3 regions of the Massilia luteola genome follow, and region 3 is predicted to be linked to each of the others. Evidence: riboswitches for the same ligand, from Rfam matches in the RefSeq annotation. Region 3 holds a riboswitch; each other region holds the start of a gene.
What was found. A riboswitch is a leader RNA that binds a small molecule or an ion and turns the genes downstream of it on or off. The one in region 3 is predicted to bind thiamine pyrophosphate.
Positions count from the first base shown of each region.

Region 1: it holds a riboswitch for thiamine pyrophosphate, as region 3 does, so the genes downstream of both, U9J41_RS01020 (TonB-dependent siderophore receptor) here and U9J41_RS21050 (D-amino acid dehydrogenase) in region 3, are expected to answer to the same signal.
Region 2: it holds a riboswitch for thiamine pyrophosphate, as region 3 does, so the genes downstream of both, thiC (phosphomethylpyrimidine synthase ThiC) here and U9J41_RS21050 (D-amino acid dehydrogenase) in region 3, are expected to answer to the same signal.

Region 1 is NZ_JAXOFN010000001.1:213,786-219,249, forward strand. Features, by position in the region: gene pnuC (nicotinamide riboside transporter PnuC) at 1-238, shown strand, start outside; gene U9J41_RS01015 (ATP-binding protein) at 238-786, shown strand; gene U9J41_RS01020 (TonB-dependent siderophore receptor) at 928-3,036, opposite strand; TPP riboswitch at 3,122-3,221, opposite strand; gene U9J41_RS01025 (DUF535 family protein) at 3,272-4,228, opposite strand; gene U9J41_RS01030 (glutathione S-transferase) at 4,479-5,186, shown strand; gene U9J41_RS01035 (MFS transporter) at 5,165-5,464, opposite strand, start outside.
Region 2 is NZ_JAXOFN010000005.1:166,567-172,030, forward strand. Features, by position in the region: gene U9J41_RS08610 (MOSC domain-containing protein) at 1-237, opposite strand, end outside; gene U9J41_RS08615 (LysR family transcriptional regulator) at 282-1,187, opposite strand; gene U9J41_RS08620 (alpha/beta fold hydrolase) at 1,293-2,063, shown strand; TPP riboswitch at 2,111-2,212, shown strand; gene thiC (phosphomethylpyrimidine synthase ThiC) at 2,411-4,324, shown strand; gene thiS (sulfur carrier protein ThiS) at 4,329-4,532, shown strand; gene U9J41_RS08635 (thiazole synthase) at 4,557-5,351, shown strand; gene thiD (bifunctional hydroxymethylpyrimidine kinase/phosphomethylpyrimidine kinase) at 5,351-5,464, shown strand, end outside.
Region 3 is NZ_JAXOFN010000023.1:23,706-29,169, forward strand. Features, by position in the region: gene U9J41_RS21020 (patatin-like phospholipase domain-containing protein) at 1-244, shown strand, start outside; gene U9J41_RS21025 (hypothetical protein) at 333-602, shown strand; gene U9J41_RS21030 (NAD(P)/FAD-dependent oxidoreductase) at 589-1,893, opposite strand; gene U9J41_RS21035 (hypothetical protein) at 1,973-2,500, opposite strand; gene U9J41_RS21040 (hypothetical protein) at 2,679-3,347, shown strand; gene U9J41_RS21045 (hypothetical protein) at 3,414-3,545, shown strand; TPP riboswitch at 3,674-3,779, shown strand; gene U9J41_RS21050 (D-amino acid dehydrogenase) at 3,899-5,161, shown strand; gene U9J41_RS21055 (hypothetical protein) at 5,243-5,464, shown strand, end outside.

The sequences.
Region 1 (5,464 bases), on a different contig from region 3:
GGCCGGCAGCCTGCTGGGCCAGCTGCTGACGGCGAAAAAGAAGATCGAGAACTGGCACACGTGGATCGTCGTCGACGTGCTGTACGTGGGCCTGTACGTGTACAAGGGCCTGCACCTGACGGCGATCCTGTACGCCGTGTTCGTCGTGCTGGCCGTGCTGGGCCTGCGCGCCTGGACGGCGGCCGCGCGCGCGGATGCGGCGCCGCACGGCGGCGTGCCGGTCGCCGAGGGCGCGTGATGGCGCCGCGGCGGATCGCCCTGCTGGGCGCGGAATCGACCGGCAAGTCGACATTGGCCGCCGCGCTGGCACGACGCTACGGCACGTTATGGGTGCCGGAATACCTGCGCGAATTCGTCGAGGTCAACGCCCGCGTGCCGCGCGAGGACGACCAGGGCGGCATCGCCCGCACGCAGCGCGAACGCGAGCTGCTGCTCGCGCGCGACGCGCGCGTGCGCGACTTCCTGTTCGTCGACACGACGCCGCTGATGACGGCCGTGTACAGCCGCATCTACTGGGGCCGCGTGCCGCCCGACCTGCTGGCCCTGGAAGCGGCGCACGATTATGCGTGGACGCTCGTCGCGGCGCCCGACCTGCCGTGGGTGCCGGACGGGCTGCAGCGCGAGTCGGAAGAGGTGCGCCAGCGCGTGCATGCGCAGTTGCTGGCCGTGCTCGATGAGCGCCGCATTCCGTTCACGTTGTTGACGGGGGAGCTGGAGGAGCGGTTGCGGCAGGTGGAAGCGTTGATCGGTTGCCCACCGGTCGTTCCCGCGCAGGCGGGAACCTAATCTCTGCCCACCTGGATACAAACTTGAGCCCCAGCCTGCGCGGGGGCGACGTCGGTTGAGAATCGAACCGCGCCTGCTTCCGCGACTTCGTACCGACACTTGGGCCCACGCCTGCGCGGGGGCGACGGGTCGCAGGTCAGCTTAGAAATCGAACTGCGCCGACATGCGGAACGTGCGCGGTGCGCCCGGCAGCAGGTAGCCGCCCAGTTCCGGCGTCACGTCGCGCCAGTAGAACTTGTCGAACAGGTTCTCGGCCCGTGCACGCAAGGTGACGTTCGTCGCGCCCCATTTCACGCCATACGACGCGCCCACGCCGAACACGTGGTAGTCCGGCACGAACACCGTGTTCTCGACGTCGAACGCCTTCCTGCCCGAATATTGCCACGTGCCGTCCAGCTTCAGGCCCGGAACCGCTGCCACCGCGTACTGCACCCACGCCGTCGACTTGAACGCGGGGACGTCCGTCACGCGCTTGCCGTCGATGCCCGCCTGGCCCGTGCCTTCCTGGCGCGTGTTCAGCGCCATCAGCGACAGGCTCCAGTCCAGCGCGGGCGTGGCCTTGCCCTGCGCCGTCAGTTCGAGGCCGCGGTGCGTCTCTTTGCCGTTGCGGACGAACGTGTTGTTCGCATCCGTGTATTCCAGGCCCTGGCGGATCTGGAACAGCGCGGCCGACAGGTTGACGCCATTGTCCAGCGCGGCCTTGGCGCCGATCTCGACCTGGTGCGAACGCTGCGGCGCCAGCACCTGGTTCTCGTTCGCCGTCTGCATCGGGGCGACGCCGCCGTGCTGCAGGCCGTGGCTGACGGCGGCGTACACGTTCCACTCGCGCGCTGGGCTGAACACGAGGGCGACGTTCGGCAGCAGGAATGAATCGTCGCTGTGCGCGTCGCTGCGTTTCACGTCCACGTGGCGCAGGCCCGCGTGCACGGTCAGCTGGTTGGTCAGGCTCACGATGTCCTGCGCGAACAGGGCGCGTTCCTCGTCGCTGCGGCGCTCGGACACGGAGCCCGTCACGCGATCAGCGGCGACGTGCGGCGACACGAGCGGGTGCCACAGATTGCTGTAGCCGACGTAGTCGTACACGTAGTCGCCGAAGCTGTCGTGGCGCTCGGAATACGAGGTGCCGACGGTCAGCGCGTGGCGGATCGTGCCGGTCGCGAATTTACCTTGCACCTGCGCCTGCACGCCCCACGGCGACTTGCGCTCGCCCGTGCTCTGGTAGTCGTAGACGTCGTAGTCGCCGTTCGAGCAGTAGCCCGGATAGAAGCCCGCGCCCTCGTTGCTGCAGCCGTAAGGGAACGCGGTGAAGTCGTTGCGCTTGAACCAGTGCTTGTTGGCGGCCACGGTCGCGAGCCAGCCGGGGGCGAGCTTGTATTCGAAGCGCAGTCCGAGATTGCTGTCCTTGGTCGTGACGGGGCGCGTCCACGGCTGGTCGTTCAGCAGCATGTTGGGCGATACGCCGGTCGGCAGCACCTCGTTGCGGATCAGCTGGAAGCCGGGCGCCGTGATCTGGGCCTTGCGCTGGTAATCCATGTCCAGCTGCAGCAGCGCATCCGGCGTGATCTGCCAGTCGAAGGCGGCCGACACGAACTGGCGGTCGCCGTTGGCGCCGCGCACGTACGGGTGCAGGTCGGCGGCGGCCGCGTTGATGCGGTAGCCGAAGCGGCGGTCCTCGAAGCGGCCGCCGAGATCCACGGTGCCGTACAGCGTGCCGCGCTCGGAGACTTCCACCGTGGCGGAGCGCAGCGGCGCGGCAGTCGGACGCTTGGTCACGTAGTTGACGATGCCGCCAGGCGTGGCGATGCCGGCCGTCAGGCCCGCGAGGCCTTTCAGCACTTCGATGCGTTCCTTGTTCTCCAGCGGGATCTGGGTGTCGCCCGGGATCGCGAAGCCGTCCTTGCGGTAGCTGTAGTTGTTGTCCAGCGCGAAGCCGCGGATCGAGAATTGCTCGGCATAGCCGACGGCGTTGTAGGCGTCGGCCACGGACGCGTCGAAGCGCATCGCGTCGGTCGTGGAGCGGATCGACAGGTCCTGCATCTGCGTGCGGCCGATGGCGGTGATGGAGGCCGGGGTGTCGAACAGCGACGCCTCGCCGAAGCCGCCGACGCTGGCGCGGTCGACGGTGATGAAGCGGTTGCCCGTGACGACGACTTCGGCGACCGGGTGGGTGGTGTCCTGCGCCTGCGCGTTCGCGATGAAGGCTTGCGCGACGGCGCCGGCCAGGATGGTGTACTTCAAATGACGGTTCATGGTTTGCTCGTTTTCGCGCGCCGACGATGGGCGCGCTGCTTTTTCTTAAAAGCCGGAGCCAACGGGGGGAAGGGCAAACAAGGATGGGAACTGCGTTGCGCTTTCCTTCGCTGGCATTATCCAGATCAGGTACGAAGGGTATCTCTCACCCGGGAAGCGAACTCCCAGGACCCCTAGCGAAGGCGCGAGTGTAGCACACCGCGCCCTAATATGGTGCGTCTGTCAATGGCGCCGTTCAGGCCGGCTCGGGAATCGCCGCCGGATGCGCCACGTGCGCCCGCGCGTGCAGCAGGTGGCGCTGCACGATGGCACGTGAGGCTTCGCCGATGAGGCGCCAGTGCTCGCGCCGCAAGGCCGCGCGCTTGCGGTGCTTGGACGGCATCTCGGACAGCGGCTTGACGTAGAACGGCAGCGGGATCAGGTAGCCGTCGCGGCCGGGCATCTCTTCGCCGCCGAGGATTTTCCAGAAGCCGTCGTAGGCGTTGGCGAAGTGCTTTTCCGGGTCGGGATCGTAGGCGATATGCGCTTCGCTGCGGATGGCGACGACCTTGTCCATGCCGAGCGCCAGTGCGATGCCCTGCATGGCCGCGAAGCAGAAGAAGCTGGGCGAATTGTTCGGGAAGATGCGCTCGAACGCCTCGAACGCGGCGCCGGAATCGACCCAGCGGCCCTGGTTGCGTGCGATGAAGGCGACGACCGGCATGTCGACGCCCGCCATCCCGCCGTCGAGCCAGCTGAAGGACAGGCGGTGCAGGCATTTGCCGTCCGCGATCAGCGCGACGGTGAGGTCGCCTTCCGCATTGCTGCGCGACGCCATTTCGAGCTGGATCATGAAGCTGCTGCCTTCGGCCTCGTGCTGCCACAGGGGCAGGCAGCGCTGGCCGTAGACGGCTTCCAGATAGCCCTCGTTGAACGTCGATTCCTCGAAGCGGTAGTGGCTCAGCACGGCCTGCACGCGCTGGCGCGGGCTCAGGCCCTTGATCAGGTAGTCGCGGTGGCTGAGGTGGTGGAACGGGTCGTCGTTGGCCAGGCCCGCCACGTGCTTGCGGTAGACGCCGAGCCGGCACAGGGTGCGGTGGTCGCGGTAATAGGCCAGCACGCGCAGGCTGCGCGCGATGCACAGGACCCACGACGACAGGCTGTACTGGCGCCGGCGGGCCATCCAGTGTTTGGTCAGGTGAGCGAAAATCATGGTGCGCTCCGGGTACGGTATCGGTGGATTTATCTCGTCAGTTTTTTGCTAAACGGTAATTGATCGTTCAGCAGATCAAGATCGATGCCATCGATAACTCATTCCCCCCGTATTTCTTATTGTCTTCATGTCTCTCTTTGTTGATCTTTTGTCAGGCAAGTGCCAGACGCAAGACTAGCACGATTGCTGCGCCGAACATCGAAAAGCTGCTCAATAATTGAGTCAGACCGAACAAGTTGAGGAGCGTCGCATGGTGTATGAACTTTTTTACTGGCCGAGCATCCAGGGCCGCGGCGAATTCGTCCGCCTGGCGCTGGAAGAAGCGGGCGTGCAATACGTCGATGTGGCGCGCGGGCCGGGCGGCATGGCGCGCATGATGGCGGCGATGGACGGCGCCGACCATCCGTCGTTCGCGCCGCCGTTCCTGAAGGCGGGCGACGTGACGGTCGGGCAGACCGCCAACATCCTGATGTTCCTGGGTGAGCGCCACGGGCTGGCGCCGCAGGATGCGCAAGGTAGATACTGGGTGAGCCAGATCGAGCTGACGATCGCCGACATCGTGGCGGAAGCGCACGACACCCATCACCCGATCGCCACGTCACTGTATTTCGAGGACCAGCGCCCGGAGGCCAAGCGGCGCGCGGCCGACTTCATCGACACGCGCATCCCCAAGTTCTTCGACTGGTTCGAGAATATCCTGGCCCGGTCGGAGCCGAAGGACTATCTGCTGGGCGATGCGGTCACGTATGCCGACCTGGCGCTGTTCCAGCTCGTCGCCGGCCTGCGCTACGCCTTCCCGAAGGCGCTGGCGCGCATCGACGCGGGCTATCCGCTGCTGATGGCGCTGCACGACCGGGTGGCCGCGCGGCCGCGCATCGCGGCCTACCTGACATCGAAGCGGCGGCTGCCCTTCAACGAGGAAGGGATCTTCCGCCATTACGCGGAGCTGGACAAGTAATCGACGCGTTTGGCGCGTGCCGCCTCGTCCGGATGCGGTGCCGGGTCGCGCCGGTCCAGCCAGCCGGCCAGCGTGGTGAGCAGGAAAGCGCCGACGACGATCAGGCCGCCGATCCACGTCGTGTGCATCAGGCCGAGGTGCGCGACGATCAGGCCGCCGCCCCAGGCGCCGAGGGCGATGCCGACGTTGAACGCGGCGATGTTCAGGCCGGACGCCACGTCCACGGCGCGCGGCGCGTCGATCTCGGCGCGGCGCACGACGTAGACCTGCAGGCCCGG
Region 2 (5,464 bases), on a different contig from region 3:
TTCATCCATGCCGGGCGCATGGACGCGCAGCCTGCCGCCGTCGGGCAGCGGCCGGATCAGCGCCATGCGCGGATGCTCGCGCTGCGTGAGGAACTGGCCGTCGTCCGTCACCAGCATCCATTCGCGGTCGTGCACGCCCAGCGCGGACAGGCCGGATTCGTTCACGACGGCCGACCGGACGGCGATGCCGGCGCAGGATTTGATCGGGTACAGCAGCAGGTGGGTCAGGATGGCCATGGATCGCGTGGGCGGAACGGTGGATTGACGCCGACAGTATCGCATCAAACGCCGTCCATGCCCACCGGCGGGGCAAAGCGGCCGGCCAGGAAATCGATCAGCAGGCGCAGCTTCTTCGACATGTGGCGCTTGCTGAGGTAGAGGGCGTGGATGTCCAGCGCGGCGCCGGCGAAGTCCTCCAGCACGGGCACGAGGGCGCCGGCCGCGATCGACGGTGCGAGCGCGAACGCCGGACCGAACACGATGCCCGCGCCCGCGCGCGCCGCCTGGCATGCCAGCGCGATCGAATTCGTCCGCAGCGGGCCGTCGACCCGGACCGTCATCCGGCCGCCGCCGGCCTCGTACCACCACTCGCCCGGCGTCGTCACGCCGCTCAGGTACAGGCAGCGGTGGGCCGCCAGTTCGGACGGATGCGCGGGCGTGCCGTGGCGCGCGAGGTAGGCCGGCGCCGCGCACGTGATCATGCGGCTGGCGCCGAGGCGGCGCGCGACGAGCGCCGAATCGGGCAGGCGGCCGATGCGCAGCGCCAGGTCGAAGCCTTCGTCGATGAGGTCCGAAAAGCGGTCCGTCAGCTCGACGTCCAGCACGATGTCGGGATAGCGCGCGAGGAATGCCGCGAGCGCGGGCGCCAGGTGCTGCTCGCCGAACGTCACGGGTGCCGTCAGGCGCAGCAGGCCGCGCGGCACGGCCTGCAACTGCATCGCCTCGCGGTTGGCCTCCTCGATGTCGGCGAGGATCTGCACGCAGCGCCGGAAGTAATTGTCGCCGGCCTCCGTCAGCGTCAGGCGGCGCGTGGTGAGGGTCAGCAGGCGCACGCCCAGGCTCTGCTCCAGGCCGCGCAGATGCTTGCTCACCATCGCGTGCGACAGCCCGAAGTGGCGCGCCGCGGCCGCCAGGCTGCCGCCCTCGACGCTCTTCACGAACACCGCCATGCTCGTCACCCGGTCCATGCGATCTCCCACCCAAAGTGGTAAATGATGCCACGAAATCCGGGATTATCGAACGAACCGATGGAAGTTACAGTCTTCGTCTTACCCCATCACCCAGGAACGGCAATGAAGATCAAGACCAACGGCATCGAACTCGATGTCCACCTCACCGGCAGCGGCGCGACCACCCTGCTCTATCTGCACTACTGGGGCGGTTCGGCGCGCACGTGGCAACCCGTGATCGGCGCCCTGCCCGACGGTTACCGGCATGTGGCCGTCGACCTGCGCGGCTGGGGCGATTCCAGCCAGCCCGACGCGGGCTACGCGCTGGCCGACATGGCGGCCGACGTGCGCGGCGTGGTCGAGGCGCTGGCGCTCGACCGCTATCTCCTCGTCGGCCACTCGATGGGCGGCAAGCTCGCGCAATATCTCGCGGCGGACCGCCCGGCCGGGTTGCGCGGCCTCGTCCTCGTGGCGCCGTCGCCACCCCTGCCGCTGCCGCTCGACGCGCAGCAGCGCGACGCCATCGCCCACGCCTACGACGACGCGGCCGCCGTCGGCGCCACGCTCGACCACGTGCTGAGCGCGGGCCCGCTGCCGCCCGCGCTGCGCAGCCAGGTCGTCGAGGACAGCCTGCGCGGCGCGCACGCCGCGAAACGGGCCTGGCCGCATGGCGCGATGGCGCACGACATCACGGAACGGGCGCGCAGGATCGCCGTGCCGGTGACGGTCGTCTCCGGCGAACTGGATCGCGTCGACCCGCCGGCGGCGCTGCTCACGCACCTGCTCCCGTTCATCCCGCACGCGGTGCTGGAGACGGTGCCGGGACGCGGCCACCTGCTGCCGCTGGAGGCGCCGGACGCGGTCGCGCAGGCGATCCGGCGTTTGCCATTCTGAAAAAACACGCGTACACTCCGTCCCGTCGCTCCGGCCATCCGGGGCGACATCAATGCTAGGGGTCCTGCGCCGTCACGCGGCGTGGGTGAGAAATACCCTCTGAACCTGATCTGGATAATGCCAGCGAAGGGAAGCTACAGAGTTCCGCGTGCACGTTCGTCTGCCCGCATCTTTGCACCTCCTCCAGCTGGATCGCCGATCTCCCGGGGCACTTCTAAACCTGCTGCGCGTTGCATTTTTTGCCCTGCGATGCTCGCTGTATTCGCGTACAGCTGCGCGTCCCGGCCAAAACTGCTGCCGCTCGCGACGGTTTCGAAATGCCCCTTAGTGACCAACAAGGAGTGCACTTGAACGCCGATCCGAAATTCCTCTCCGCCAGCGCCACCGTCGATGCCGCCGCCGTCGCGCCGCTGCCCAATTCCCGCAAGGTCTACGTGACGGGCAGCCGCCCGGACATCCGCGTGCCGATGCGCGAGATCCGCCAGTCCGACACCCCGGCGTCGTTCGGCCATGAGCCGAATCCGCCCGTGTGGGTCTACGACACGTCGGGTCCGTACACCGATCCCGACGCCGTCATCGACATCCGCTCCGGCCTGGCGCCGCTGCGTGCGGACTGGATCCGCGAGCGCGGCGACACCGAGGAACTGGCGGGTCCGACGTCCCACTACGGCGTCGAACGCCTGAACGATCCGAAACTGGCCGAGCTGCGCTTCCACCTGCAGCGCAAGCCGCGCCGCGCGGTCGCCGGGCGCAACGTCACGCAGATGCATTACGCGCGCCAGGGCATCATCACGCCCGAGATGGAATATGTCGCCATCCGCGAAAACCTGCGCCGCCAGGAATACCTCGCCGCGATGGAGGCCGCCGGTCCCACGGGCAAGCGCATGGCGCAGGTGCTGGGCCGCCAGCATCCGGGCCAGTCGTTCGGCGCATCGGTCCCGCGCGAGATCACGCCCGAATTCGTGCGCGACGAGATCGCGCGCGGCCGCGCCATCCTGCCGAACAACATCAACCACCCGGAATCGGAACCGATGATCATCGGCCGCAACTTCCTCGTGAAGATCAATGCGAACATCGGCAACTCGGCCGTGACGTCGTCGATCGGCGAGGAAGTCGAGAAGATGACCTGGGCCACGCGCTGGGGCGGCGACACCGTGATGGATCTCTCCACCGGCAAGCATATCCACGAGACCCGCGAATGGATCATCCGGAACAGCCCCGTCCCCATCGGCACGGTGCCGCTGTACCAGGCGCTGGAAAAGGTGCACGGCAAGGCCGAGGACCTGACCTGGGAGATCTACCGCGACACGCTGATCGAGCAGGCGGAGCAAGGCGTCGACTACTTCACCATCCACGCCGGCGTGCGTCTCGCCTACGTGCCGATGACCGCGAGCAGGCTCACCGGCATCGTCTCGCGCGGCGGCTCGATCATGGCCAAGTGGTGCCTCGCCCACCACAAGGAATCGTTCCTGTACACGCATTTCGAAGAGATCTGCGCGATCATGAAGGCCTACGACGTCGCGTTCAGCCTGGGCGACGGCCTGCGTCCCGGCTCGATCTACGACGCCAACGACGAAGCCCAGCTGTCCGAACTGAAGACCCTCGGCGAACTGACGCAGGTCGCGTGGAAGCACGACGTGCAGGTGATGATCGAAGGCCCGGGCCACGTGCCGCTGCAGCTGATCAAGGAAAACATGGACCTGCAGCTGGAGCAGTGCCACGAGGCGCCGTTCTACACGCTTGGGCCGCTGACGACCGACATCGCGCCGGGCTACGACCACATCACGTCCGGCATCGGCGCCGCCAACATCGGCTGGTACGGCACGGCGATGCTGTGCTACGTGACGCCGAAGGAGCACCTGGGCCTGCCCGACAAGGACGACGTCAAGGACGGCATCATCACGTACAAGATCGCGGCGCACGCGGCCGACCTGGCCAAGGGTCATCCGGGCGCGCAGATCCGCGACAACGCGCTGTCGAAGGCGCGCTTCGAATTCCGCTGGGACGACCAGTTCAATCTCGGCCTCGATCCGGACAAGGCGCGTTCCTTCCACGACGAGACATTGCCCAAGGATTCCGCCAAGGTGGCGCACTTCTGCTCCATGTGCGGTCCGCATTTCTGCTCGATGAAGATCACGCAGGAAGTGCGCGACTACGCGGCCGGCCAGGGCATCGCCGCCAACGCCGCGCTGGAACAGGGCATGCAGGTGAAGGCCGTCGAGTTCATGAAGCGCGGCGCCGAGCTGTATCACAAGGAGTGACGCCGTGCTGGAAATCGAATTGAACGGCGCCGCGCACGCGCTGCCCGGAGACTCCAGCCTGCACGACCTCGTCGAGTCGCTGGGCCTCGCGGGCCAGAAGCTCGCGCTGGCCGTGAACCGGCAAGTCGTGCCGCGCGAGCGCTGGCGCGACACGCCCCTGCACGCGCGCGACCGCGTGGACGTGGTGCGCGCCATCGGCGGCGGCTGATCCTCGACATTGAAGGAACATGACATGACGAATACGACTCAAACGGACCGGCCGTTGACCATCGCCGGCAAGGCATACGACTCGCGCCTGCTGGTGGGCAGCGGCAAATACCGCGACCTGGAACAGACCCGCGCGGCGACGGAAGCGTCGGGTGCCGCAATCATCACGGTGGCGATCCGGCGCGTGAACATCGGCCAGCACGCGAACGAACCGAACCTGCTCGACGCGGTACCGCCGTCGCGCTGGACGATCCTGCCCAACACGGCCGGCTGCTACAACGCCAAGGACGCCGTGTACACGCTGCAGCTGGCGCGCGAGCTGCTGAACGGCCACAAGCTCGTCAAGCTCGAAGTGCTGGGCGACGAGAAGACGCTGTTCCCGAACATGCCGGAGACGCTCGTCGCCGCGCGCGAACTGGTACGCGACGGCTTCGACGTGATGGTCTATTGCAGCGACGATCCGATCCAGGCGCGCATGCTGGAAGACATCGGCTGCGCGGCGATCATGCCGCTCGCGTCGCTGATCGGTTCCGGCATGGGCATCCTGAATCCGTGGAACCTGTCGCTGATCATCGAGCAGGCCAAGGTGCCGGTGATCGTGGATGCGGGCGTCGGCACGGCGTCCGATGCGGCCATCGCGATGGAGCTGGGCTGCGACGGCGTGCTGATGAACAGCGCCATCGCCGGTGCGCAAGACCCGGTGCGGATGGCCGGCGCGATGCGCCTCGCGGTGGAAGCGGGCCGCGAAGCCTACCTCGCGGGCCGCATGCCGCGCCGGTTCGCGGCCTCGCCGTCGTCGCCGATGGCGGGCCGGATCTGATGGACACGCTGCTGCGGCCCTGCGTGCTCGTGTGCGCCGGACTCGATCCGTCGGGCGGCGCCGGCATCCAGGCCGACATCGAAGCCGTCTCCGCCCAGGGCGCGCATGCGCTG
Region 3 (5,464 bases):
CAACGTGCCGGACATGCGCATCGTCCTGATCAAGCCGGTCCTGGTCGCCGAGGCCCCGCTGGACGTGCACAACTATGGCGCCGTGAACAAGGAATTCCCGCAGCAAACCACGGGCGACCAGTTCTTCGACGAGGCGCAGTGGGAAAGCTATCGCATGCTGGGCGTCGAGATCGGCCGGCGCATCTTCGACCCCGCCGACAAGGACCAGCGGCACCATCTGTGGAACATCCTGGCCGTGCGCTGAACGACCTGCCGTTTCCTTGATCGGGCCGAACACCGGGTTGCCGGCCCGTGCGAGCATCGGCGGGTTGCCAACCATCGTGGAGCTTCGCATGGACCCGACGCCACCGTTTGCCCGGCCGCCCGAGGCACTCAGCCCGACGCTCGAACGGCTCGAACCCATGCAGCGGCCGGCGCCGATGCCGGCCTGCGGGCATTGCCGGCTCGCACTGTGGTACCTCGTCGACGCCGACCTCGCGTGCTATTGCAACGCGATGCGGCGCGTCGTGTGGGACGGCATCCAGCCCGGCGTGCGCTGCTGCGACATCCCGCTGCTCGACGCCGCCTGCCGGCAGCCGCGCAGCGGGCTCAGTGCAGCTTGACGATCGGCGTCGTCCTGCGGATCAGGAAGCGCCCCACCGCCATCAGGCCCGTGCGCAGCGACCCCAGCACGGCCTGGTGGTGCATCAGGTGCAGGCTCATGTACATGATGCGCGCCAGGAAGCCTTCCACGAACAGGCTGGCGCCCCGCAACGAACCCATCAGGTTGCCCACCGTCGTCTCGCGGCCGATCGACACCAGCGAGCCGTAATCGCGGTACACGTACGGCGCCGTCCGCGGCGGCTTGCCGGCCGCCTGGTCGATGAAGGTCTTGAGGAGATAATCGGCCTGCTGGTGCGCGGCCTGGGCGCGCGGCGGCACGGCCTTGCCCTTGCCGTCCGTGCAGGCGGCGCAGTCGCCCAGCGCATACACGTCGGGCACGTCGTTCACGCGCAGGTGCGCGTCGACCTCGACCTGGCCGCCCTTGGCCACGGGCAGGCCGAGCGAGCCCAGGAACTCGGGCGCGCGGATGCCCGCCGCCCACACGCACAGGTCGGCCGGATACAGGTTGCCCTTGTTGTCGCTGACCTGCGTCTTGTCGATGCAGTCGACGCGGCAATCGGTCACGACCCGGATGGCGCGCTCGTCGAGCAGGCGCGCCGCCGCGCTCGACACCCGTTCCGGCAGCGGCGCCAGGATCCGCGGCGCGCCTTCGAGCAGGGTGATGCGCACGTCGCGCTTCACCTGCAGCCGGCGAAAGCCATAGGCGGCGTAGGCACCGGACGCTTCGCGCAATTCGGCCGCCAGCTCGACGCCGGTGGCGCCACCGCCGATGATGACGATGTCGAGGCCGCTGTCGGCGGCGCCGTCCTCCTTCTGCTGCTCGGCCTGGGCGAGCAGGCGCAGCAGGCGCAGGCGGAACCGCTCGGCGTCCTCGGTGGCGTTCAGGGAAATCGTGTTCTCGCGCGCGCCGGGCACGCCGAAATAATTCGACGTGCTGCCGACGGCGATCACGAGCGAGCGATAGCCGAGGGTGCGCTCCGGCAGCACTTCCTCGCCGTCGGCCGCCGTGGTGACGGGCGCGATCGTGATGTGCCGCGCGGCCGCGTCGAGCGCCGTCATGGCCCCGTACACGAAGGAAAAGCCGCGGTCGTGCGCCAGCATCTGGTACGACAGGCCTTCCTGGTGGATGTCCAGCGTGCCGGCCGCCACTTCGTGCAGCGACGGCTTCCACACGTGGTACAGCCGGCTGTCGACCAGCGTCACCTTGCCTGGCCCCAGTTTGCGGCCCAGTTTGCAAGCCAGTTCCAGTCCGCCCGCCCCGCCGCCCACGATCACGATATCGCCCTGCAAGCCTGCCTCCGTCGGTCACGCCCGCTGCCGGGCTCACGCGGACAGTCTACTACGGGGCGGCGCAACGCCCCGTCACGGATCAGTCGTGGCCGTGGCCGTGGCCGTGACCATGGCCGTTGCCGTTGCCGTTGCCGTGGCCATGTCCTTCATCGTGGCCGCGGCCGTGCTCCCGGTCCTCGTGGCGGCCGTGGCCGCCGCCGTCGCGGTATTCCACGCGCTCGACGACGCGCACGTCGCGCGGTCCGCCGCGGTGTCCTTCGCGATACCCGCCGAAATGCTCACGGTAGCGCGGCACATAGGTGTTCGTGTACCACTCGTCGCGCACGAACAGGACCGGGCGGCCGCACGCGCCGTAACGGCCGCAGTAACGCGCCCAGTGCCTGCGGTGGCCCGGCGGCACGCGCAGGTAGATCGGTTCGGCCACGTATTGCGGCGCCGGCGTGATGATCACCGGTTGCGGCGCATACAGGACGGGGCGCGGCGCGAAGTCGCCGATGTCGACCCGGCCATAGAAGCCGGGCTGGCCGACGCTGATGGACACATTCGTCTGGGCCAGGGCCGGGAGAGCGGCGGCGCACAGCGCCACGCCGAAGATCAGGGATTTCATAGGATGACCTCTTTGTAATGTTTGGGTCGAGTTTATCAAACGAAATGTTACGTACAATTCGTTGCAACACATGCTTACATTGTCGCCGGGCGGGATTACAACAGACCGGGCCGCAATATTTCTCTTGGAGCAAGTGCGCGGCTACAATCGCCGGCTCCAATCCACTGAAAGGTCATCGATGTTCGCGAAACAAACCGTGCTGGCGGCCGCCCTGCTGGCGGCGGGCGCCGCCAACGCGCAGGTCGGCGCAACGGCCGACCTCGGCACCACCGGCGTGGGCTTCCACGTCGTCGTGCCGATGGAAACCTATCTGAACGGCCGCTTCGGCGTCAACTATTTCCGCCACAACTTGACCAAGACGTCGAACCTCGTCGAGTACGACCTCAAGGGCAAGCTGCAGACGTTCGACCTCCTGTTCGACTGGTACCTGACCGAAGGCAGCAGCTTCCACCTGACCGGCGGCGTCCTCTACAACGGCAACAAGTTCGACGCCAAGGCCAGGCCGAACGGCGCCGGCGCCTTCACGCTGAACGGCCATACCTACTCGACGGCCGACGTCGGCCTCCTGACCGGCAGCATCGATTACCGCAAGGCCGCGCCCTACGTCGGCATCGGCTGGGGCAATGCGCTGGCCCCGTCCTCGCGCTGGACCAGCAACGTCGACCTCGGCGTGTTTTACCAGGGTAATCCGAACGTGCATCTGGCCAGCACGAGCTGCCCGACGTCGCTGACGGACTGCGTGGCGCTCATCAACGACATCGCCGCCGAGCAACTGCACCTGCGCGACGACGTGGACTCGTTCAAGGTCTATCCGGTCGTGCGCGCGAGCATCGGCTACCGCTTCTGAGCGTCCTCCAGCGGCGCGCCGTCTCCCGTGCGGGTCGGCTAGGATGAGGCCAAAGGAGAGAGCGCCATGAAACCCCATCGTGCCTGCCATCGCCTGCTGCTCCTGGCCTGCCTCACGCTGGTGGCCTGCCAGGACCGGCGCGAACCGGTGAAGCCCACCGTCGCGCTGGCCCCGGCCACGGCCGTCATCCCGGCCTGAGCCGCGCGCCGCGCAGCCTGCCGCCGTCCGGCCGCATTCGCGCGCCGGCGCCGCCGCGCATCCATCGCCTCGCTTGCTCGTCCACTTTGCCGCCGCGCCGCGGACCGGTTAGAATTCTCCCTGCCATAAGGCAACGCTAGGGGTCCTGCAGCCGCAACCGCGGCCCGCGGGTGAGAAACACCCTCCGAACCTGATCTGGGTAATGCCAGCGAAGGGAAGCATGCGGATACCGGTCCCCGCGCCGGCGCCCGCCCTCCCTTGCCGGCGCCGCCCGTCACCACGACGCCAACGAGGAGCGGCATGCAACTTCCTGTTTCCAGAACCCACCCACGCCGTAGCGCGGCGGTGCGCCGATGAACGTGCTCGTCCTCGGCGCCGGCATCGTCGGGACCGCGACCGCCTGGTACCTGCGCGAGGCCGGCCACGACGTCACCGTGATCGAACGCCAGGGCGGCCCCGCGCAGGAGACGAGTTTCGCGAACGGCTGCCAGATCTCCGTGTCGCACGCCGAGCCCTGGGCCACACCCGCCGGCCTGCTCAAGGTCGTGCAGTCGCTGGGCCGGGAAGACGCGCCGCTGCTGTTCCGCCTGCATGCCGACCCGCTGCAATGGCGCTGGTGCCTGCAATTCGTGCGCGAGTGCGCACCCGGCCGCGTCGCCGCCAACCTGCGCCGTATCGTCGCCATGGCCGAGTACAGCCGCCGCAGCCTGCAGGCGCTGCGCGCGCGGACGGGCATCGACTACGACAGCCTCACGCGCGGCATCCTCCATTTCTACACGGACGACAAGGAATTCGAGCGCGCCCGCCGCGCGGCCGCCGCGATGCGCGACCTGGGCTGCCCGCGCATGACCGTGGACGCCGACGAGGTCGTGCGGATCGAACCGGCGCTGGCGCCCGTGCGCCGCCAGCTCGTGGGCGGCGACTTCACGGCCAGCGACGAATCCGGCGACGTGTACCGGTTCACGTCGCAACTGGCCGCGCGCGGCGCGGACGCCGGCATCCGCTTCCTGTACAACGCGACGGCGACGCGCCTGCTGGCCGGCGGCGAGCGCATCGACGGCGTGGAAATCATCGACGCCGAAGGCCGCCACCGGCAGCTGCACGCGGACGCCGTCGTCGTCGCGCTGGGCAGTTTTTCCGCGCACCTGCTCGCGCCGCTGGGGATCCGGCTGATGATCTATCCGGGCAAGGGGTATTCGGCCACGTATCCGGTGATCGATGCCGACGCCGCGCCGACCGTGTCGCTGACGGACGACGGCCACAAGCTCGTGTTCTCGCGCCTGGGCGCGCGCCTGCGCGTGGCCGGCACGTGCGAGTTGAACGGTTACACGCGCGACCTGAACCCCGTGCGCTGCGCGGCGATCACGCGGCGCGTCCGCGCGCTGTTCCCCGGCGCCTGCGACTACGACGCCGCCACGTACTGGGCGGGCCTGCGGCCGTTGACGCCATCGAACGTCCCGCTCATCGGCCGCACGCGCTTCGCGAACCTGTACCTGAACACGGGCCACGGCACGCTGGGCTGGACGATGGGATGCGGTTCGGGGCAGGCGATCGCGGACATCGTGTCGGGGCGGAGGCCGGACGTCGATTTCCCATTCGCCGGCGGCGGCGCGTGACAATCGGCGTGTTTTCGGGGGTGTCCGGGCTGCTACACTCGCGCCGGCAATGGATCGGACCCGGCGTGGAAAGACTTCGGCATGAAAAAGAATTTGGCAACCAAGTGGTGGATCGAGCTGCCGTGCTGCGTCTGCGCGGTCTTGATCGTGCAGGGATGGCTGCAGGCCGCCGGCGTGGACGACTCGGCGCTGCACGGCGGATTCTCGTTCGCCAGGCTGGCGGTCTGGGCGTGCTGCTTCTATGTGGTCGAGCGCATCATCAAGTTCGCGCTGTGGGCGATCGTGCTGGCCATTGCGCCTGGC